Regions from separate parts of the Streptomyces sp. NPDC058373 genome, predicted to be linked through region 2. Evidence: riboswitches for the same ligand, from Rfam matches in the RefSeq annotation. Region 2 holds a riboswitch; each other region holds the start of a gene.
What was found. Region 2 has a riboswitch for cyclic di-AMP ahead of ACFWMZ_RS15945 (peptidoglycan DD-metalloendopeptidase family protein). Riboswitches for the same ligand answer to the same signal wherever they lie in the genome.

Region 1 (5,377 bases), on a different contig from region 2:
GAGGCCAACTCGACGCCGTGCGCCTCGGCGACGGTGTCCAGAGCGGCCAGCACCTTCCGGCCGCGCTCGGTCTCCAGGTGCTTCTCGGCGCCGGCGGCACGGGCGCTGTCCACGGAGGTGCCCGGGCGGTACTTGCCCGTCAGGAAGCCGGAGGCGAGGGCGTAGTACGGCACGGCCGCGAGCCCCGCACGGGACGCGACCTGCTGGAGGGGCCCTTCGTAGGTGTCACGGGAGACGAGGTTGTAGTGCGGCTGGAGGGCTACGTAGCGGGCCAGGCCCTCGCGGTCAGAGAAGTCGAGGGATTCCTGCAGGCGTTCGGGGCTGATGTTGGAGGCGGCGATGGCCCGCACCTTGCCCGCCTTCACCAGGTCGTCAAGGGCGGTGATGATCTCCTCGACAGGCACGGAGGGGTCGTCGAAGTGGGTGTAGTACAGGTCGATCCGGTCGGTGCCGAGCCGCCGGAGCGACTCCTCGGCCGCCGCCTTCACGTTGGCGGCGGAGAGGCCCTGGAACTTGGGGTGGCTGCCGACCTTGGTGGTCAGGACGACCTGGTCGCGGTTGTCCCGCGAGGCCAGCCACCTGCCGATCACGGTCTCGGACTCACCGCCCTCGTTCCCCGGCACCCAGGAGGAGTACGTGTCCGCGCTGTCGATGAAGTTGCCGCCCGCGGCGGCGTAGGCGTCGAGGACCGCGAAGGACTGCGCCTCGTCCGCAGTCCAGCCGAAGACGTTGCCACCGAGGGCCAGCGGGAAGACGTCGAGATCAGAGTTGCCGAAGGGCCGAAGAGAGGTCATGGAGAGATCAACACACGGATCCGGACCCGCATTCCTGGCAGGGCCGTGCGTTCTCGGCGCGCCCCCGGCCCGCCAAGAGGACCCTCGCCCCCGAAAGGGGATCTGGCAGGTCCGACGGCCCTGACGTCGGGGGGTAACCGTCAGGACCGCCGGAGTTCAGCTCCGCTCGGGCCGGGGCGCACGCTCGCCCCGGAGACGGCCGGTGATCCGCGTCCGCGCACCAGGTCAGCACGCGGGCCGAGCAACGCCGAGCACCAAGAGGAGGGACGACGGCAGCGACTCACCCAGCCACCACCCATGGACTCGGGGAGTCCAGAGAACACAGGGAGGCCGAAGGAGCGCACGGAAGCACGAAACGGCCGAACGGCAGCGGTCCGGCGACGGCCCGGCAGTCGGCCCGTCGCCGGATGGGCCGCCCGCGGCTGCGCCTACGGTCCGCGTGGCAGCCCTCGGATGGTCAGATGCTGAGGCCCTTGCCCCGCAGCCAGCTGAGCGGGTCGACCCCGTCGCCACCGCCAGGGTGGACCTCCAGGTGGAGGTGCGGGCCGGTGACGTTGCCGGTGGCACCGACGCGGCCGATCACGTCGCCGGTGGTGACCTTCTGGCCGGCCGCAACCGTCATCGACGACTGGTGGGAGTACCAGAGTTCGGTGCCGTCCTCCAGCTCCAGGATGGTGCGGTAGCCGTACGACCCGGCCCAGCCCGCTTCCTTGATGGTGCCGGAGTGGATGGCCTTCAGGGGGGTGCCGGTGGGCGCCGCGAAGTCGAGGCCTGTGTGGTAGCCGGAGGACCACATGGTGCCCGCCTGACCGTAGGTCGAGGTCAGGGTGTAGGAGGTGGTGGGGAGCGAGAAGCTGGCGGCGAGCTTGGCGAGGCGTTCGGCCTCCGCCTTCTTCCGCTTCTCCTCGGCCTTCTTCCGCTCCTCCTCGGCCAGCTTCTTCTCGGCGGCCTCCTGGACCTTCGCGGCCTCGGTGGCGGCCTGCTCGGCGGCGGCCTGCTCGGCGGCCCGGGCGACGCTCTGGTCGGCCTGGTCCCGCTGGTACTCGGCCTGCTCCATGATGCGGGCCCGCAGCGCCTCACCGGCGTCGGTGGTGCCCTGCTCGGTGTCGGCGACGGTCACCCCCGCGCCGGTGAGCGGGCTGGCCGTGACCTGCGTACCGGAGTCCGAGTCGGAGCCCAGAAGGGAGCCGACGCCCGGCAGCGAATCGGCGTCGGGGAGCGAGGCCTTGACGGAGGAGAGGTCGGGGAGGGAGATGGAGACCGGGGGCTTCTCCTTGGCGGTGGCGATACCGCCGGCGCCCACCGCGGCGATGACGCCGACGCCGAGGACGGTGGAGGAGCGGGCCAGGCCGCCGCCGCGCTGCTTCGCGACACGGTGCCGGCCGCGGACGGGCCGGATGGACTCCTCGGTGGGATTCCATTCCTCCCAGGTTCCCCCGGCGGGTCCGTAAGCCGTGGGACCGGTGACCGGGTCCTCGTCGTTCGGCACGAACAGGGCCTCAGGGGCAGGACGGTTCGACGCCACGCGGGCGCTCTCCTTTCCTTCCTTCTCGCCTACCGGGTTAGCTGACGGGTTCGGAGCAGGAAGGTCTCCTACGGGCGCCTCGAAAGGCGTCCGATTCACCCCAAGGAGTGGTTCCCCGGTTCCCTACGGGATTCGGCGCGTGCGCGCGGAGCCGTCTCGGGTGACGGCCGGGACAACCGCGCTGCGTTATCGAACGTTAATAGACACCCGGGCCGGATTCCAAGCTGTTCCGGGTGATCGTTGAGGCGCAGGGGCCGGACGTACCGGGGCACCGAGGGCGCATTCGGGCGAGTCGCCTGCACAGAACCACCACAGCCCCACCTGACGGTGTGTCAGTTGTTATGCGGTGAGCGCCCGCGCGCTCACCCGCGGTGACGCGCCGCGCCCGGTACTGCGGCGCCCGGTACTGCGGCCCGTGCCGCTCAAGGCCGACGCAGCGCCAGCAGGGCCATGTCGTCCTGAGGCCCGCCTCCGGTGTGCATGCGTACCTCCTCGGAGAGGGTCTCCAGCAAGTGGTCGGGCGCGTCGAAGCGACGGCCCGTCAGGCGCGCCACCGGGTCGTAGAAGACCCCGCGCCCGTCCCGTGCCTCCGTCAGGCCGTCGGTGAACAGCAGCAGGGTGGCGCCGGCCGGGAAGGGCGTGGCGTCCGCCCGGTCCGGCCACACGCCGAGGTCCCCCATGCCGAGCGGCAGCGCGGGCTGAGTCGGCACCAGCACCCCCACCCGTCCGTCGCCGTGGAGCAGCAGCGGCTCGGGGTGCCCCCGGTTGACCGTACGGACGACCGACTGGCCGGGCGGGATCTCGGCCAGCAGCGCGGTGGTGAACCCTTCGAACTGGTCCAGCCCCTCCCGGCGCACCCCCTCGCGGGCGAGAGCGCGTTCGAGCCGCTGGGCGACCATCTCCAGGCTCGACTCCTGCTCCGCGGCCTCGCGGAACGCGCCGATGACCACGGCGACCGCCTCGACCGCGCCGAGCCCCTTGCCGCGCACGTCGCCGACGAGCAGCCGCACCCCGTGCGGTGTCTCCTGCACGGCGTACAGGTCGCCGCCGATGAGCGCGTCGGCCTGCGCCGCCTCGTAACGGGCGGCGATGTCGAAGCCGCCGATGCGTTCGGCGGGGATGGGCAGTACGGCGCGCTGGGCGGCCTCGGCGATGTTGCGGGCGGTGGCGAGTTCCTCCCCGCTTCGGCTGACCAGGCGGTTGCTGAGCAGGGCGAGGAGAGAGCAGGTCAGGACGGTGAGCAGCTCGGTGGTCGAGTCGACCCCGCCCAGCGTCCCGGCCTGCCACTGGAGGAGGACCACCGCGGCGAGCGCGGCGCCCCCGGTCAGCAGGGTCCCGTGGAGCGAGAAGAACGGCGCGGCGATCAGCGGCGCCGCGGCGTAGAGGGGGCTGGCGTTGAAGCGGGGCGGCGCCGCCTCGTCGAAGGCGATCCCGACGACGATCAGCAACCCGGGGAGGAGCCGCACCAGCCTGCGGGACCTGCTCCTCGTACGGCGGTCACTCTTGTAGTTGCCGAGCGGGTCGCGCTCGCCCCCGCCCCTCTTCTTCGCGGGTCTTCCCTCCGCGGCCCCGCCGTCGGCACCCTGCTCCCCCGTCTCGTTCTCCGCGTCACCGCGTTTCCCCACCAGCCTGTCTCCTGACCCATCGGCCGGCCCCCGGTCGGCCCGGCCCGGACACGCCCGCTCCCGCGTCAGCGCTTCCCCCATACTTCCGTCCACCCCGTACGGCGGCGACCGGACGGCGGCCGAACGGGTACCGGCCGGGCAAGCCGTCCCGACGGCACCGGACGCCTCGGCCGCGGACATGCGCATACGACGAAGGCCCGGATTCCGTTGATAGGAATCCGGGCCTTCGCCCTTCAGTAGCGGGGACAGGATTTGAACCTGCGACCTCTGGGTTATGAGCCCAGCGAGCTACCGAGCTGCTCCACCCCGCGTCGGTAAACACAACTATACGCCATCCTGAGCCTGCCTCGCGCCACCCCTGCTCCCGTTGCCCGGGCCCCCGCCGCGGACGCGGCGAGCGGAGGCCCGTACGGCCCGGCTGGGAACGGACCGTCCGGCGGGGTCACCGGCGGCGGCGTCCGCCCGCGGCCCGGTCGAGAGCGACCACACCGACCGCCGCCAGGGCGGTCTGGACACCCCATTCGGCCCAGTCGACGCCCCTGGTCTCGGCGAGGCCGAACCGGGCGGCGAGGAGGGTACCGGCGAGCGCGGCCACGATGCCGACGACGATGGTCAGCAGCAGGCCGATGCGCTGGCGCCCGGGGACGACCAGGCGTCCCAGGACTCCGATGACGATGCCGATGACGATCGCGCTGATGATCCCGGAGATCTCCATGGGCCACGCCTCTCGTTCTCGTCGTGCCGCGCCGACGGCGGACCGGCGGCGAGCGCTCCGGTCCCTTGCCGCGCGTGTGCCCGCGACGCGACGGGCCAGGCCCGTCCCGCGAAGAATCAGGCGGTTCTGTGCCTGCCCGGCGTACGCGGGGGTGGCGCCTGGGGCACGTGGTACGCGGCAACCGGCGCCGACGAGCCGCACACGGGGCCGAGAGGGGCCCTTCGTAAGAGCCGATCGGCACCTCCGCACGCGCAGCCCGGCCGCCCTCGCGGCCCACGAACCGACTCGTCCCGCGTCCACAGCGCAAGCAGCGCCGGCGACGGCGGCTCAGTCGACACGGGCGTGCCTCAGGAGACGCCACACAGCGCAGACAGCTCAGACGGCCCGAGCGCCGGGGCATGAGACGCCGGCCAGGCGCACGCCCCCCCACAACACACCACCCCTCCCCCGCACTCACCACAACCGCGGAGCACGGAGAAGGGGGTCGGAAGAGCCCGTCGCCCGCCCGGGGGATTGGGTTGCCGGCCGGGCGACGGGTGTTCGGGGGGGGGCGGGTCAGACGTTGACGCCGAAGTCCTGGGCGATCCCGGCCAGGCCCGAGGCGTATCCCTGGCCGACCGCGCGGAACTTCCACTCGGCGCCGTGGCGGTAGAGCTCGCCGAAGACCATGGCGGTCTCGGTGGAGGCGTCCTCGGTCAGGTCGTACCGCGCGATCTCG
Region 2 (5,377 bases):
CGCGCCCGGGCCAGCCGCGACCTGCACCGGCCCTGGCTCTTCCCGCCGGTCGACGCCCGCTCCTACGCCGTCTGGGCGGGCCGCCTCGTCGGCGACGAGGACCGGGCCGGCTACCTCGTCCACGAACGGGCCACCGGCACCCTCGCCGGATACGTCGCCGTCAACAACATCGTCGGCGGCGCCTTCCGCTGCGGCGCCCTCGGCTACGGCGCCTTCACCGGCTGCGAGGGGCGCGGCCTGATGACCGAAGCCCTCGGGCTGGTCGTCGCCCACACCATGGACACCCTCGGACTGCACCGGCTGGAGATCAACGTCCAGCCCGGCAACACCCCCTCCATCAGCCTCGCCCGCCGCGCCGGATTCCGCCGCGAGGGCTTCTCGCCCGACTTCCTCTTCATCGACGGCGCCTGGCGCGACCACGAACGCTGGGCCCTCACCCAGGAGATGCGCGACCAGGCCGACTGACCCCGGCCGCCGACGCCCCCTGGCCTCCGCACCCGGTCAGGGGGTTCCATGGCGGCCAGGGGCGCGAAGGGCCGCCCCGGTGAGGGGAGTACGCCTTGGCGGCCACGATCCGGCCCGGCGCGCCACCTCGTACGCGCCGCCGAGCGCTGCGCCGAGGCGCTCGCCGACGCCCTCGCGCGGCGCGGCACGCCCGGCGGGGAGGACCCGGCCGACGAGCCCTCCCCGCTGATCACCGCACTGGTCCGGGAGGCCGTCCCGGCGCTGCTCGCGGCGGAGCGGCCGGCGGCGGCGCGCGAGGCGTACCGGCTGCTCCACCCCGCGACCCGCGCCCGGGGCCGTTTCCGCCTGCTGGAGGCGCAACTGCTGCCCGCCGAAGGGAGCGCGAGGCCGCGCTCGCCGTCTTCACCGACGGGTTCGAGGTGGCCGACCTGCGCGAGGGCGACGAGGTGCTGAGCGAGACATGGGCCCGGCTCAGCGGCGAACCCCTGCCCACCGCCCACGACTTCCGGATGCGGCCGGAGGGCCCGGAGCGGGCCGGGGGCGACTGACGGGTGGTCAGCCGGAAGAGCCGAGCCGGTCGGCGTATTCGAAGACCGAGCCGTCCGGGTGCATCGCGACCAGGGTGCGCCCGGCCGGGGTCGCCACCGGCCCCGCGATCACGGCGGCACCGGATGCGGCGAGGACCTGGCCGGTCTCCTCCACGTCGGCGACGGCGATGGTCGCGGCGACCTTCCGCAGCACGTCCAGGTCGGCCTTGGGCCCGCTCATCAGCAGGAAGCAGCCGACAGCGGCGACGGAGACGCCGCCCTGCTGGTGCCGCATCGCCCGGCTGCCCGCCAACCGCTCGTAGAACGGCACCGCGGACTCCAGATCCTCGACGCAGATCCGCAGTGTGGTCCCCAGGATTTCCACGCTTCACCCATTCCTGACGCTCCGGCCCGCACGGTCGCGGTTGGCCTCGCCGCGCGGCGCCGGGCGGAGGAAGATCCAGGCCCCTCGCGACGCCCTCATGATGGCATGCCCCACCGGCACCGTCAGGCCCTCCCCGGAGCCTCAACTCCCTTCAGGGAAAAGGCCCGCTTCGCCGGAGAAGCGCCTCCGGGCGTCCCGGCCGGCCGCCTCGCCTCAGAACAGCAGGACGGCCTTCACGCGCAGTCCGCCCGCCTCGAACCGCTCGTGCGCCGCGCGACCGGATGGTGCTCGGCGACCCACCCGCGCAGCTCGCCCGCGTCGGCCGGCTCCACCAGCCGGGCCAGATCCGCCCTGCTGCCCCGCACGTAACTCTTGGCCACACCCGGCGCGTCCGGCAGCGGTGTGCCGGCGACTGCCCGGTGCGGGCGGCAACTCCCTCACCAGATCCACCACCCCGGCCGGTGGTGAGGACCCGGCGGTGCCGGGGGAGGCGTCAGACGGAGACGCCGTGACCGCGCAGGTAGGCCAGCGGGTCGATGTCCGAGCCGTAGCTCGGGCCGGTACGGACCTCGAAGTGGAGGTGCGGGCCGGTGGAGTTGCCGGTCGAGCCGGAGAGGCCGATCTGCTGCCCGGCCGAGACGGTCTGGCCGGACGAGACCGAGAGCGACGACATGTGGGCGTACTGGGAGTACTTGCCGTCGGCGTGCTGGATGACGACCTCGTTGCCGTACGAGCCGCTCCACCCGGCGGAGACGACGGTGCCCTCACCGATGGCCTTGACGGAGGTGCCCGAGGAGGCGGAGAAGTCGACACCGGTGTGGTAACCGGAGGACCAGCTACCGCCGGAGGCGCGGTACGCCGTGGAGGTGGAGGCGTCGACCGGCTTGTTCCAGCCGGAGCCGGTGGAGGCGGCGGGCTCCTCGGCCTGCTCGGCCTGCGGCTTGGCCGGGGCGGCCGGCTTCGGCGCGGTCTCGGTCTTCTCCGGGGCGGAGGCCTCGGTGTCGGCCTTGGGGGCGGCCTGCTTCGGCGCGGCGCTCTTCGGCTGGGCCGGAGCGGACTTCGGGGCCTCGGCGGCGGTGCCGTCGACGGAGAGCTTCATGCCCGGAAGGATCAGGTTCGGGTCGGAGCCGACCACCTGGCGGTTGTCCTGGTAGAGCTGCTCCCAGCCACCGTCGACGTCCTGCTCGTCGGCGATCTTGGCCAGGTAGTCGCCGACGGCGACCTCGTAGGTCTTCGCCTCGTCCTCGGCGGCGGCGTTCTTCGGCGCCTGCTGCTGAGCGGCGGCGACGGCCTGCTTGACGGAGACGGACTCCGGCGCCGACTGGTCGGCGGCGTGCGCGTTGGCGGCGCCCATCAGCGGCAGGGCCAGAGCGGCGCTGCCGGAGCCGGCGACGGCCAGCGTCCGGGCTATGCGCATGGTCCTGGTACGGCGGTGCTTCCCCTTGGCGGGCATGAAGGTTCCTCTCCGGCGCCTGCGAGGTGAGCTGTCGGGTTCGGGCTGGAGATGCCCGGCCGCGCCATCGGCGCGGCTTCACCCCTAGCCGGGGCCGGGACGTGCGCGGCGCGCTGTCCTGGACTCGGCGGCTTACCTGGGTCCCCCGCTCCTGCCGTGGACGGGTCGATGTGGGATACCGGACGGCGGCAGGATTCGGCGATCCATCCGGAATGACGGTGACCGTAGACGAGCCCGACTCCCGCGAACAAGCAGCGCCGGCGCCCCGGAAGTCGCTTTCTTGATCCTTTGTTCCGGGGGCGGTCACCCTCCGTAGATACGTGATCTTTCCGGACGCGGCGGGCGCTGCGCCCCGCTCCACGGCCGCTGCCACGGACCGTGACGGCTATGACGCTGCTCACGGGGGCGATCCAACGACTCCCAGGGCGAAGCTATTTGATGCATATAAAGCGCAGTGCCCTATTTGTCTGTAATGGTGGGGAAGAGTTCTCGGGGCCCCCGCCACGGGAGAGGGGTGGCCAGCTCCCGTGAGGGTGACGCCCCGTCAGGTCGGGCGCCTCGCTCAGGCGCGGCAGAGCAGCTCCCCGTGGAGCACCGCGAACCAGCCGTCGGGGGCCGCCGCCCAGTCGCGCCAGGCCGCCGCGATCCGCTCCAGGTGCTCCTGGTCCGCGTATCCGAGCGCGACCGCCCGCCCGGCGTACCCGGAGGCCGTGGTCCGGTCCGCCCACAGGCCGCCCCACCAGGCCCGCTCCGCCTCGTCGGCGAAACACCAGGCCGAGGCGGTCGCCGTGACGTCGGCGAACCCGGCCTCCCGCGCCCACGCCTTCAGCCGCCGCCCCGCGTCCGGCTCGCCGCCGCCCGCCCGCGCCACCGACCGGTACAGCTCCAGCCACGCGTCGAGCCCCGGGCCGCTCGGGTACCAGGTCATCGCCGCGTAGTCGGAGTCCCGTACGGCGACCAGGCCGCCCGGCACGCACACCCGGCGCATCTCGCGCAGGGCCCCCACCGGGTCACCGAGGTGCTGGAGCACCTGGTGGGCGTGGACCACGTCGAAGGAGTCGTCGGCGAAGGGCAGCGCCTGGGCGTCACCCGTGCGGAAGGCGGTGTTGGTCAGCGACCGGCCGGTGGCGGTGGAGCGCGCCGCGTCCAGGATCTCGTCGGCGTTGTCGATCCCCGTGACGTGGCCGTCCGGTACCAGGGCGGCGAGGTCGGCGGTGATCGTCCCCGGGCCGCACCCCACGTCCAGGACGCGGTGGTGCGGCTCCAAGGCCCCCAGCAGGTAGCCGGCCGAGTTGGCGGCGGTGCGCCAGGTGTGGGAGCGCAGGACGGACTCGTGGTGGCCGTGGGTGTAGACGACGGCGGGATCGGTGGGCACGGGCGGTCTCCTCGCGGCGGGCGTGCGGACGGTGGTCCGGGGGCCCGCGGCGTGGACGTGGCGGCGGCCCCCGGTGCCGTGACCGTACACGCGCGTGGCCGCATCGTGAGACCCCCGTCTCGCCATGCGGTCGACGGGGAGGGCCGCCCACGCCGCCGGGAATGACGTGGCGTCAGAGCGCCAGCGGCCGGTAGACCCGCAGTCCCTCGTGGAGCTTGTCCAGCTCCAGACTCGGGCCCGCGTCGGTCACCTCGCCGTCGAAGGCCAGCGGCGTGCCCGCGCTGATCCCGCCGATCCGCAGCCGCTGCACCCGTACCGCCGCGTGGAACGGCGAACGCGTCAGCGGACCCGCCAGCGCCGCCGCCACCAGCCGCACCCCGGGCCCGCGCCCGCCGTGCACCGCGCGGACGTCCAGCAGGCCGTCGGCCAGGTCGGCCCTGCGTCCGCCGGTCAGCCCCATCCGCCGGTAGGTGCAGTTGCCCGCGAACAGCAGCCACAGCGGGCGCCGCTCTCCCTCCACCACCGCCTCCAGCGGATGGTCCCTGCGCCGCACCCGCGCCGCCGCCACCACGTCCGCCAGCCGCCCGCCGACCCGGCCCGACCAGCGCTCCCGCTCCCGGACCAGCTCCGGGTAGACCCCCAGGCTGAAGGTGTTGAGGAAGTAGCCGGTCCGCTCCCCGGAACGGAAACGGCCCACGTCCACCGCGACCGCGTCGCCCGCCTCCACCGCCCGCCCCAGCTCCTTCGGGCCCTCCATCCCCAGGTCGTGGGCGAAGTGGTTGAGGGTGCCGCCGGGCAGCACCGCCAGCGGCAGTCCGTACCGCAGCGCCACCCCGGCCGCCGCGTTGACCGAACCGTCGCCCCCGCAGATGCCGAGCGCCAGCGCGTGCCCCGCCGCCTTCTCCAGCTCCGCCACCAGCCCCGGACCCTGGCACTCCACGATCTCGGCCTCGGGCAGCAGCTCCCGCAGGGCCCGCGCCTTGTCGGGGGTGCCCGCGCCCTGGTTCACCACCATGACCAGGCCGTGGCCCCGGGGGAGTGCCGGTACGTCCACCAGCGGGCGGCCGGGGGAGGGCAACTGGTCCCGGGTCGGCACCAGGCCGCGCACCGCGAAGGCCGCGCCCGCTCCCAGCGCCGCCCCGGCCAGCACGTCGCCGGGGTAGTGCACGCCG
Region 3 (5,377 bases), on a different contig from region 2:
GCACGTCTTCGGGGACGCCGTCGCCGAGACGCCCGAGGAGGTCCGCGCCCAGTGGCTGCGGGTGAAGGGGGAGGAGAAGGAGCGCACCTCGGTCACCGACGGCGTGCCCGTCGCCCAGCCCGCCCTGGCCCTCGCCGCCAAGCTCGCCTCCCGCGTCCGCGCCGCCCGCCTCGACGTCCCGCTCCCCGACGGCCCGGGCCCCGGCCCCGCCCTGCTCGCCCTCGCGGTCGAGGCCGAGCGCCAGGGGACCGACCCGGAGGCCGCCCTGCGGGAGAGCGCCCGGCGTTACCGCGAGGCCGTCCGGGCCGCCGAGGGGCACTGAGCGGGGCAGGCGCCCTCGCCCCGTACCCCTGCCGGAGGTGGCCCCCGCCCCCGGATACGGTCGGACCATGAGCGATATCCAGGCAGGCGGGCGGCCCGAACTCTTCGGCTGGGAGTTCGCCGCCGACCCGTACCCCGCCTACGCCTGGCTGCGTACCCACGAGCCGGTGCACAGGACCCGGCTGCCCAGCGGGGTGGAGGCGTGGCTGGTCACGCGGTACGCGGACGCCCGGCAGACGCTGGCCGACCCCAGGCTCAGCAAGAACCCGGTGCACCACGCCGACGACGCCCCGGGACGCAGCCGTACCGGCATCCCCGGCGAACGCAGCGCCGGGCTGATGACGCACCTGCTCAACATCGACCCGCCGGACCACACCCGGTTGCGCCGCCTGGTGTCGAAGGCGTTCACCCCGCGCCGCGTCGCCCAGTTCGCACCGCGCGTGCAGGAGCTGACCGACGGGCTCATCGACGGCTTCGCCGGGCGCGGTGAGGCCGACCTCATCCACGAGTTCGCCTTCCCGCTGCCCATCTACGCCATCTGCGACCTGCTCGGCGTCCCGCGTGAGGACCAGGACGACTTCCGCGACTGGGCCGGGATGATGATCCGGCACGGCGGCGGGCCGCGCGGCGGCGTCGCCCGCTCGGTGAAGAAGATGCGGAACTACCTCGCCGAACTGATCCACCGCAAACGCGCCGACCTCGGCGACGACCTCATCTCCGGCCTGATCCGCGCCAGCGACCACGGCGAGCACCTCACCGAGGAGGAGGCCGCCGCCATGTGCTTCGTGCTCCTCTTCGCCGGTTTCGAGACGACCGTGAACCTGATCGGCAACGGCACCTACGCCCTGCTCCGCAACCCCGCCGAACGCGCCCGCCTCCAGCAGGCCCTGGCCGACGGCGACGACGCGCTGCTCGACACCGGCGTCGAGGAACTCCTGCGGTACGACGGCCCGGTGGAGATGGCCACCTGGCGGTACGCCACCGAGCCGCTGCGGATCGGCGGGGCCGACATCGCCGCGGGGGACCCCGTCCTCGTCGTGCTGGCCGCCGCCGACCGGGACCCGGCCCGCTTCGAGGACCCGGACCGGCTCGACCTGACGCGCTCCGACAACCAGCACCTCGGCTACGGCCACGGCATCCACTACTGCATCGGCGCCCCGCTGGCCCGGCTGGAGGGGAAGGCGGCCCTCGCCACGCTGCTGACACGCCTTCCGGACCTGCGGCTCGGCACCGAACCCGACGACCTGCGGTGGCGCGGCGGACTCATCATGCGGGGACTGCGCACCCTGCCCGTCCAGTTCACCCCGGAGCCGGTGGAAGGCGACGGCACCGCACTTTCCGGACACACAGGCTGACGGGACGTCAACAATGTGATGTTGACGTGATCTCCGCTGCATCGACTTGTGACGAACGTTCGACAGCCGCTACCTTCAGCGCCAACCGGAAGCCCCGCCGTCACCGAGCGGGCGCGCCGGTCAGCAGTCGTCACGCGAAAGGCAACCGCATGCTCTCCGGGAACGGACGTCACCGACGCCCCCGACAGGCTCCGGCCTTCGTCGTCGCGGCCGGGGTGACCGGTTCGGCCATCGCCATCCCCCTGCTCGGCGCCGGAACGGCCAGCGCGGCCGACACCGCCACCTGGGACCGGCTCGCCGAATGCGAGAGCGGCGGTGCCTGGAGCACCAACGCCGGCAACGGCTACTACGGCGGCCTCCAGGTCACCCAGGAACTCTGGGAGCGCCACGGCGGCCTCAGCTACGCCCCCTCCGCCGACCTCGCCAGCCGCTCCCAGCAGATCGTGGTCGCCGAGCGCATCCTCGACGCCGAGGGCACCGCCGCCTGGGCCACCTGCGCCCCGGCCATCGGCCTGAAGCAGGGCGGCGCCTCCGCCGACGTGAACCCGGGCGTCCCCAGCGACAGCGGCACGCCCTCCGCCTCCCCGTCCACGCCGTCCGACAAGGACAAGGGCAAGGACGAGGACAAGGCTGACGCCGAGGAGAAGGACGGCAAGGGCGAGAAGAAGGGGAGCGGGGAGAAGGGCGAGAAGGGCGGAAAGGGGACCGGCGAGGGCAAGGCGGACAAGGGGGAGGAGAAGGAGAAGGGTGACGGAACGTCGCGTACCCCCTCCGCCGACCCGACCTCCATCCCCGACGGCTCCCCCTCCGCGACGCCCGAGGACCGCACCCCGGACGACCGGAGCGACCTCCCCGACAGCCCGTCGGACGCCCCGTCCGCCACCCCGGGCGAGCGCGAGGGATCCGGCAGCGGCGGACGCCACCGCGGCGGCACAGCCGTCGAGTCCGGCTCCGGCGAGAGCCGCGAGGGCTCCGGGCGGCACGCCTCGCGCGGTGACCGCGGCGACGCGCCCGACAGCTCCGGCGCGTACACCGTGCGGGACGGCGACAGTCTTTCGCTCATCGCCTCGCTCCACGAGGTGGACGGCGGATGGCCCGCGCTGTACGAGGCGAACAAGGACGCCGTCGGCGCCGACCCGGACTACATCCTGCCCGGTCAGGCGCTTGATCTCGGATCGGACCTGGCGGCCGAAAAGGACCGAATCGGGCGCTAGTTCGGGCGGTAATGTCCGGATCGGGGTAAGTGAGACATGGATCTCAGACCCCCTGATCGTCTTTGGAATCTGCCGCCGGCCGTGCTTACGGTCTAGGCCGCTCGCCATTGGCGGGCCCCAGCGGTCGTTACGCCGAATCCTGTCGACGGCCGCCCGGGACAGTCGTCGCGTAAGCGCCGTAGACAGGAGCGGGGGACCCAAGGTTTGCCGCCGCACCGGCCGTTCGCCCCTCCGGGGACGGACGCCGGGAGCGGCTCGGGGTGAAGCCGCGCGTTCCGCAAGGGACGCGCGGCCGGGCACTCATCCGGCCCGAACCCGACAGCTCACCTCGTAGGCGTCGGTGAGGAGATTCCCTTCATGCTGACCAACAAGGCCAAGCACCGCCGTCCCTCCAAGATCACCCGCATCCTGTCGCTGGCGGGTGTCGCCGGCGTCGCCGTCGCCGCGCCGCTCGTCGCGACCGGCTCCGCCTCCGCCGCCTCCGCCTCCGAGTGGGACGCCGTCGCCCAGTGCGAGTCCGGCGGCGACTGGTCCATCAACACCGGCAACGGCTACTACGGCGGACTGCAGTTCTCGTCCTCCACGTGGGCCTCCTTCGGTGGCACCGCCTACGCCTCCAGCGCCGACCAGGCCACCAAGGAGCAGCAGATAGCCGTGGCCGAGAAGGTCCTGGCCGGCCAGGGCAAGGGTGCCTGGCCCAACTGCGGCACCGGTCTGAGCAACGCCTCCTACGACGGCGGCGGCGCCGAGGCCCCGGCCGAGAAGCCGGCCGAGGAGGCCGCCCCGCAGCCCGCCCCCGAGCGTGCCGAGCCGCGCGCCGACCGCAGCGAGCAGCGCACCGCCCCGGCCGAGGAGACCGTCGAGACGCCCACCGGCGAGACGGTCGCCAAGGGCGACGGCGAGTACAAGGTCGCCAAGGGTGACACGCTGAGCCAGATCGCCAAGGACGAGAACGTCGAGGGTGGCTGGGAGAAGCTCTACGAGCTGAACAAGGACATCGTCGAGGACGCTGACCTGATCTTCCCGAACCAGCAGCTGCACCTCTCCTAATCGCGAGCTTCGCTCGTCGCCGGGGCGCTGGGCGTCGTCGTCGAGACGTCCGACGTGCTCAACCGCTTCGCGGCCTGCGCGCGACGGGCGTCTCGACAGCGGCGCGCCCCTTTGGCTCGCGAGGCCGAGGGTGGCCGGCGGGGGTCCCCCAGGGGGGAGCCCCGCCGGCGCCTCGGGGTGGCGTAGTCCCTGGTGGGCGGGCGAGGTGAAGTGCTTCGGTGCGGGTTCCCCACTGGCCCGCGTCGGTCGAGGGCTTCCCGGCCGGGGGCCGTCCCCCGGTCGCTCAGGCCCACCCGGGGGACGCGCCCCCCGGCTCCCCCTCCAGGGGGTGCAGGGGTAACGGCTTTCTGCCCCTCGCCCTCACAGACAGCCCCGTCCCGATGCGTGACTCCCCCCCAACGCATCGGGGCGGGGCTTCCCCGTTCCCACCCCGCCCCTGCGGGGCGTCCCCGGGGGCCGACATTCGAAGTGGGTCGGAACTTCGTGCGGCCCGGTTCACCGCAGTGGACCGTGGCTCACTCGCTACCGGTGAGTAGAAACCGGCGTTTGCGCCCCGTTCCTCCCCTTACGGACCTCTTTTCGTCCCACCGTCCGGGCGCGACGCCGGGAAGGGGGCGACCGCCGGTTAGGCTCTGGAGCGAACGGCCGACCGAAGGCCGACCCGCGTCACATCCCAGAAGGAGATGCTCGTGCCGTCCATCGACGTCGTCGTAGCCCGGGAAATCCTGGACTCCCGAGGCAACCCCACCGTCGAGGTCGAGGTCGGCCTCGACGACGGCAGCACCGGCCGCGCCGCGGTGCCGTCCGGCGCCTCCACCGGGGCCTTCGAGGCCATCGAACTGCGTGACGGTGACCCCAACCGTTACCAGGGCAAGGGTGTCGAGAAGGCCGTCCTCGCCGTCATCGAGCAGATCGGCCCGGAGCTCGTCGGCTACGACGCCACCGAGCAGCGCCTCATCGACCAGGCCATGTTCGACCTGGACGCGACCGACAACAAGGGCTCGCTCGGCGCCAACGCCATCCTCGGCGTCTCCCTCGCCGTCGCCCACGCCGCCTCCGAGGCCAGCGACCTGCCCCTCTTCCGCTACCTCGGCGGCCCCAACGCGCACCTGCTCCCGGTGCCGATGATGAACATCCTGAACGGCGGCTCGCACGCCGACTCCAACGTGGACATCCAGGAGTTCATGATCGCCCCGATCGGCGCGGAGTCCTTCTCCGAGGCCCTGCGCTGGGGCACCGAGGTCTACCACACGCTGAAGAAGGTCCTGAAGAACAAGGGCCTCTCCACCGGCCTCGGCGACGAGGGCGGCTTCGCCCCCAACCTCGACTCCAACCGCGCCGCCCTGGACCTGATCCTGGAGGCCATCAAGGAGGCCGGTTACGTCCCCGGCAAGGAGGTCGCGCTCGCCCTGGACGTCGCCGCCTCCGAGTTCTACA
Region 4 (5,377 bases), on a different contig from region 2:
CGGCGTGCAGGGCGGCGAGGAGATCGTCCTGGCCGCCGACGCCGAGGGCGCCGAGGCCGCCCTGGAGCGGCTGGCGAAGCTGGTGGCCGAGGGGCTGGACGAGCTTCCCGAGACCGTCTGAGGGGGCGGGGGGCGACCCGCCCGGGGGCGGTTTTGGCCGCGCGTGAGGCGCGGGGGCGGGTGGGTTCGCCACGGGCTCGGCCCCGGGGGCTGGCCGCCTGACGGCTTGGGTCGTCTCGCTCCCGCGCCCGCGCCGGAGACTCGGCCGCTCGGGACGGGGCGTCAGGTCGGGGGCTCCGGCAACCGAAAGGGGTGCGCCGCGTCCACCTGCGGGCTCCTCGCCCGAGGCGCGTTCGCCGCCGTCTCGGGATTCCGGTCGCGGGGACACATTCGCCGCCCGCTTCGGGGCTTCGAGCGCCGGCGTGCCTCCCGCGCCCGCACAGGGGCTTGGGCCGGCCCCCGGTCGCGTGCCGCACTCGCGTCAGGGCCCCGCCCGACGGTGCCGTTCTGCGCCCGCGGAGTCCGGCCCCGCATGGGTTCGTGCCGTCCCGCCCGCTTGCCGCCGTGTCCGGTGGTCAGGTGCGGCGCGCTGTCGTACGCGTGAGTTCCGGACGCCGTGACGACCCGCCAGCGCATGGCCGAGGGCCCGCACGTGTCCCCGCCGGAGCCCAGCCCGAAGCGCCCGAGGCTCTTCCCCGCCCCGACCCCGACGGCCGGAAGTCCCCGCGACATTCAGAAGACGGGCCATTGCGCGGATACGGGGCCGATGCATGGCGGACCGGGAGGCACCCGGAACGGGGCGTCCCGCCCGCACTGCTGGAATTCCTGTGGCGTCCAGGTAATTCGCGCATGCCGAATCAGCCCGCTGCCGGTGTGTCATTCCTCCCGCCTCGGGCGTGGGAATTCACGGAACACGTGCAGGCCGCGGAAGCCGCCTGCGACGCCGTTCGGAATTCGCTTTTCTTTGTATACGGTGCCCGTGTTAATTGCGGCCCCCCGAAGTGTTGACGGCATGTTGCGAACTGCTCACGCCGGCGGACCGGGGGCCGAAGCGGAGGCGGTGGACCGCTGTCGCGCGTTCGGCGTGCTGGGCGGTGAGGGCGCGTGCCCGCTCCGCGTCGCCGCGCGCCACCGCGTCGACGATCGCCCCGTGCTCGGCCCAGGACTCGACGGGGGCGGCGGGCGGGTCGACCGCGTACATCCAGGTGACCTTCTGCCGCAGCTGGGTCAGCAGGGCGGTGAGGCCGGGGCTGCCGGAGGCCTGGGCCAGTGTCTCGTGGAACCAGACGCCCAGGGACCGCAGGTCCTCCCCCTGCCCCAGCCGGGCGCGCTCCTGGCCCAGCCTGACCAGGCCCCGCAGTACCTTCAGGTGGGCGTCGGTGCGGCGCCTGGCGGCGCGGGCGGCGCCCAGCGGCTCCAGCAGCAGGCGGATCTCCAGCAGGTCGGCCGCCTCCTGCTCGGTGGGCTCGGCGACGCACGCCCCGGCGTGCCTGCGGGTGACGACGAACCCCTCGGCCTCCAGGGTGCGCAGCGCCTCGCGGACCGGGACGCGGGAGACGCCGTACCGGCGGGCGAGCTGCTCCTCGGTGAGGCGGGAGCCGCGCTCGTGCACACCGGAGACGATGTCCTCCCTGATCGCGGTGCATACCGATTGCGCGGGAACACCCATACCCATCCTCCGCCTCCGTACCGCGAAACGCGGACGTCCGAGTTCTCTTTCCGCGACTCTAAGGCAGGACGGGCCGATTTCCGACGGCGCCAGGTAATTCATGGATATCTTTTGGCCGGAAAGCGTTAGCAGGCGGCGTGCGCCCGGGTATGCCGAAGGCCCCGGTTCGGGAAGAATCCGGGGCCTTCGGGAAGAGTGCGCGGGCGGGGTGGGTCAGACGTCGACGCCGTGACCGCGCAGGTAGCCGACGGGGTCCATGTCGGTGCCGTACTCGGCGCCGGTGCGGGCCTCGAAGTGCAGGTGCGGGCCGGTGGAGTTGCCCGTGGAGCCGGAGACCGCGATCTGCTGGCCCGGAGTGACGGTCTGACCGACCTGGACGGTGGCCGACGTCAGGTGGCCGTACTGGGTGTAGGTGCCGTCGTGCATCTTGATGACGACCTCGTTGCCGTAGGCGCCGCCCCAGCCCGTCTCCACCACGGTGCCCGCGCCGACGGCGCGGACCACGCTGCCGGAGGGGGCGTGGAAGTCGACGCCGGAGTGGCTGCCGGAGGACCAGAGGCTGCCGCCGGTCTGGTAGCCGGTGGAGACGTAGGAGCCTTCCACGGGGCTGACGTACCGGTTGAGGCGCTCGCGTTCGGCGGCGCGGGCGGCCCGGACCTTCTCAGCACGCTTCTTCTCGGCCGCCCGCTTGGCCTCGGCGGCCCGGAGGCGCGCCGCCTCGACGACGGCCTGTTCGGCGGCGGCGTCCTCGGCGGCGAGGCGCTGGGCGGCGGCCTGGTCGCCGATCCGGTCGGCGAGGCTGTCGCCGATGGTGATGGCCTGGGTGAAGCCGGTGTGCACGGGGGCCTCGGCGGCCGCGGCCGGGGAGGCGAGGGTGCTCACCACGCCGGTGGTGGTGAGGGCGGCGACGCCGGCCAGGCCGGCCCCGGTGCGGGTGGCCCGGCGGGAGGGACGCCGGTGCTTCCCGGTGGGACGGGTGAACGCCATGGAGCGGCTGGTCCTTTCCTTCCTTCTCGCCTACCGGGTTAGCTGACGGGTTCGGAGCAGGAAGGTCTCCTACGGGCCCCTCGCGAGAGGCACCCGATTCACCCCTGGGACGTGGGTCCCCGGTTCCCCGGGCTCGCGCCCTGCGGGGATTCGGCGATGACTGCCCGTTCGCCACGGGTGTGGCGGATGCGTCGGCCGGACAGCCGCAGAGACGTTAATCGGCACTTCTGTCGCGCTACAAACCGAACGCCGCTTTTGTAGCGCACACCACAGGGCAGACAGGGTGTCACCCCCGCGAACCGGACATCAGCGGCGAGGCGTGGACATGACGGAACCCCGGCCGCCGCGAGGGCTTCCGGGGTTCCGCGTCCGCGGCTGAGCGGATGTCAGCCGAGAGGAGCTGATCGTTCGTCAGCCGGTGACCACGCTGACCTCGCCGATGCCGAGCGCGCGCACGGGCTCGGCGATCCGCGAGGCGTCGCCGACCAGCACCGTCACCAGCCGGTCGGCCGGGAAGGCGCTGACCACGGCGGCGGTCGCCTCGGTGGTGCCGGTGTCGGCCATCATGCGGTACAGCCGCGCCTGGAAGTCGTCCGGCAGGTGCTGCTCGACCTGGTCGGCGAGGGTGGAGGCGACGGCGGCGGCCGTCTCGTACTTGAGCGGCGCCACCCCGACGAGGTTCTGGACGGCCGTGTCCAGCTCGGCGTCGGTCAGCCCCTCGGCGGCGAGGGTGCGCAGCACCTTCCAGAGGTCATCCAGGGCCGGTCCGGTGGACTCGGTGTCGACGGAGCCGCTGATGGCGAGCATCGCCGCGCCGGTCCCCTCCGGGGTGGAGCGCAGCACCTGGGCGAAGGCCCGCACGCCGTACGTGTAGCCCTTCTCCTCGCGCAGAACGCGGTCCAGACGGGAGGTCAGGGTGCCGCCGAGGCTGTACGTGCCGAGCACCTGGGCGGGCCAGACCCGGTCGTGCCGGTCGGGTCCGACACGGCCGATGAGCAGCTGGGTCTGGACGGCGCCGGGGCGGTCCACGATGACGACGCGCCCGGTGTCGTCGGCGGTGACCGGCGGGACCGGGTTGGGCCGGCCCGCGTCGCCCTGCCAGGCGCCGAGGCTCTGGGCGAGGAGGGCGTCGAGGTCGGTGCCCTCCAGGTCGCCGACGACCACGGCGGTGGCGGTGGCCGGGCGGACGTGCCGCTCGTAGAAGGCGCGGACGGCCGCCGCGTCGATCCGCTCGACGGTCTCCTCGGTGCCCTGGCGGGGCCGGGAGATGCGCGAGTCGGCCGGGAAGAGCTGCCGGGACAGCTCCTTGGCGGCGCGGCGGGCCGGGTTGGCCTGCTCGTGCGGGATCTCGTCGAGGCGGTTGCGGACCAGCCGCTCGACCTCGGCCGTCTCGAAGGCGGGGGCCCGCAGCGCGTCGGCGAGCAGCCCGAGCGCCTTCTCCAGCCGGGAGACCGGGACCTCCAGGGAGAGCCGGACGCCGGGGTGGTCGGCGTAGGCGTCGAGGGTGGCGCCGCAGCGCTCCAGCTCGGCGGCGAACTCCTCGGCACTGTCCCGGTCGGTGCCCTCGCTGAAGGCGCGCGCCATGATGGTGGCGAGGCCGTCGAGCCCGGCGGGCTCGGTGTCCAGCGGGCTGTCGAGGAGCACCTCGACGGCGACGACCTGCTGGCCGGGGCGGTGGCAGCGCAGCACCGTCAGGCCGTTGTCCAGGGTGGTGCGCTCGGGGGCGGGGAAGGCCCACGGGCGGGGCGCTCCCCCGGCCGGCTGCGGGTGGAGATCCATGGCGGGGGTGATGACGTCACTCACTGGCTGCGGCCTCCTCGCCGGTCGCGGCGTCGGTGTTGTCGGCTTCCTCGGGGGTGAGCGGCTCGTAGACGAGGACCGCGCGGTTGTCCGGGCGGAGCCGCTCGGCGGCGGCCTGGCGGACCTCGTCGGCGGTGATCTCCAGCACTCGGCCGACCGCGCTGAGGGCGAGCTGCGGGTCGCCGAAGAGGACGGCGTACCGGCAGAGTTCGTCGGCGCGCCCGGCCACGGTGCCGAGCCGGTCCAGCCACTCGCGCTCCAGCTGGGCCTGGGCGCGCTCCATCTCCTCGTCCGTCGGGCCCTCGGCGGCGAAGCGGGCCAGCTCCTCGTCGACGGCGGCCTCGATGACGGGGATCTCGACGTCCCCCGAAGCCTTGACGTCCAGCCAGCCGAGCGAGGGCGCGCCGGCCAGCCGCAGCAGGCCGAAACCGGCGGCGACGGCCGAGCGGTCGCGGCGGACCAGGCGGTTGTAGAGCCGGGAGGACTCGCCGCCGCCGAGGACGGTGAGCGCCACGTCGGCGGCGTCGGCGGCGCGGGTGCCGTCCTCCGGGAGGCGGTAGGCGGCCATCAGGGCGCGCGCGGGGACCTCCTCGCGGACGACCTCGCGCAGTTCACCGCCGATGGTGTCGGGCAGCGAGCCGTCCCGCGGGGGCTGCTTGCCGTCGTGGCCGGGGATCGAGCCGAAGTACTTCTCGACCCAGGCGAGGGTCTGCTCCGGGTCGATGTCGCCGACGACGGAGAGCACGGCGTTGTTCGGCGCGTAGTACGTGCGGAAGAACTGCCGGGCGTCCTCCAGCGTGGCCGCGTCCAGGTCGGCCATCGAGCCGATGGGCGTGTGATGGTACGGGTGGCCCTCCGGGTAGGCGAGGGCGGTGAGCTTCTCGAAGGCGGTGCCGTAGGGCACGTTGTCGTAACGCTGGC

Region 1: it holds a riboswitch for cyclic di-AMP, as region 2 does, so the genes downstream of both, ACFWMZ_RS17795 (M23 family metallopeptidase) here and ACFWMZ_RS15945 (peptidoglycan DD-metalloendopeptidase family protein) in region 2, are expected to answer to the same signal.
Region 3: it holds a riboswitch for cyclic di-AMP, as region 2 does, so the genes downstream of both, ACFWMZ_RS05425 (transglycosylase family protein) here and ACFWMZ_RS15945 (peptidoglycan DD-metalloendopeptidase family protein) in region 2, are expected to answer to the same signal.
Region 4: it holds a riboswitch for cyclic di-AMP, as region 2 does, so the genes downstream of both, ACFWMZ_RS11800 (M23 family metallopeptidase) here and ACFWMZ_RS15945 (peptidoglycan DD-metalloendopeptidase family protein) in region 2, are expected to answer to the same signal.

What each region holds. Positions count from the first base shown of each region.
Region 1 covers NZ_JBHXJE010000029.1:59,614-64,990, reverse strand. Annotated here, with positions in the region: gene ACFWMZ_RS17800 (aldo/keto reductase) at 1-794, opposite strand, end outside; gene ACFWMZ_RS17795 (M23 family metallopeptidase) at 1,252-2,319, opposite strand; cyclic di-AMP (ydaO/yuaA leader) riboswitch at 2,331-2,467, opposite strand; gene ACFWMZ_RS17790 (PP2C family protein-serine/threonine phosphatase) at 2,742-3,944, opposite strand; tRNA gene ACFWMZ_RS17785 (tRNA-Met) at 4,182-4,255, opposite strand; gene ACFWMZ_RS17780 (GlsB/YeaQ/YmgE family stress response membrane protein) at 4,387-4,659, opposite strand; gene ACFWMZ_RS17775 (TerD family protein) at 5,215-5,377, opposite strand, start outside.
Region 2 covers NZ_JBHXJE010000024.1:23,801-29,177, forward strand. Annotated here, with positions in the region: gene ACFWMZ_RS15925 (GNAT family N-acetyltransferase) at 1-465, shown strand, start outside; gene ACFWMZ_RS15930 (hypothetical protein) at 514-918, shown strand; gene ACFWMZ_RS15935 (hypothetical protein) at 885-1,013, shown strand; gene ACFWMZ_RS15940 (VOC family protein) at 1,021-1,377, opposite strand; gene ACFWMZ_RS15945 (peptidoglycan DD-metalloendopeptidase family protein) at 1,871-2,830, opposite strand; cyclic di-AMP (ydaO/yuaA leader) riboswitch at 2,832-3,008, opposite strand; gene ACFWMZ_RS15950 (methyltransferase domain-containing protein) at 3,393-4,205, opposite strand; gene ACFWMZ_RS15955 (bifunctional phosphatase PAP2/diacylglycerol kinase family protein) at 4,378-5,377, opposite strand, start outside.
Region 3 covers NZ_JBHXJE010000005.1:93,233-98,609, reverse strand. Annotated here, with positions in the region: gene ACFWMZ_RS05440 (nucleoside triphosphate pyrophosphohydrolase) at 1-322, shown strand, start outside; gene ACFWMZ_RS05435 (cytochrome P450) at 390-1,676, shown strand; gene ACFWMZ_RS05430 (transglycosylase family protein) at 1,826-2,890, shown strand; cyclic di-AMP (ydaO/yuaA leader) riboswitch at 3,055-3,242, shown strand; gene ACFWMZ_RS05425 (transglycosylase family protein) at 3,248-3,940, shown strand; gene eno (phosphopyruvate hydratase) at 4,630-5,377, shown strand, end outside.
Region 4 covers NZ_JBHXJE010000014.1:108,345-113,721, forward strand. Annotated here, with positions in the region: gene ACFWMZ_RS11790 (HPr family phosphocarrier protein) at 1-121, shown strand, start outside; gene ACFWMZ_RS11795 (GntR family transcriptional regulator) at 983-1,669, opposite strand; gene ACFWMZ_RS11800 (M23 family metallopeptidase) at 1,883-2,656, opposite strand; cyclic di-AMP (ydaO/yuaA leader) riboswitch at 2,670-2,822, opposite strand; gene ACFWMZ_RS11805 (M16 family metallopeptidase) at 3,068-4,435, opposite strand; gene ACFWMZ_RS11810 (M16 family metallopeptidase) at 4,452-5,377, opposite strand, start outside.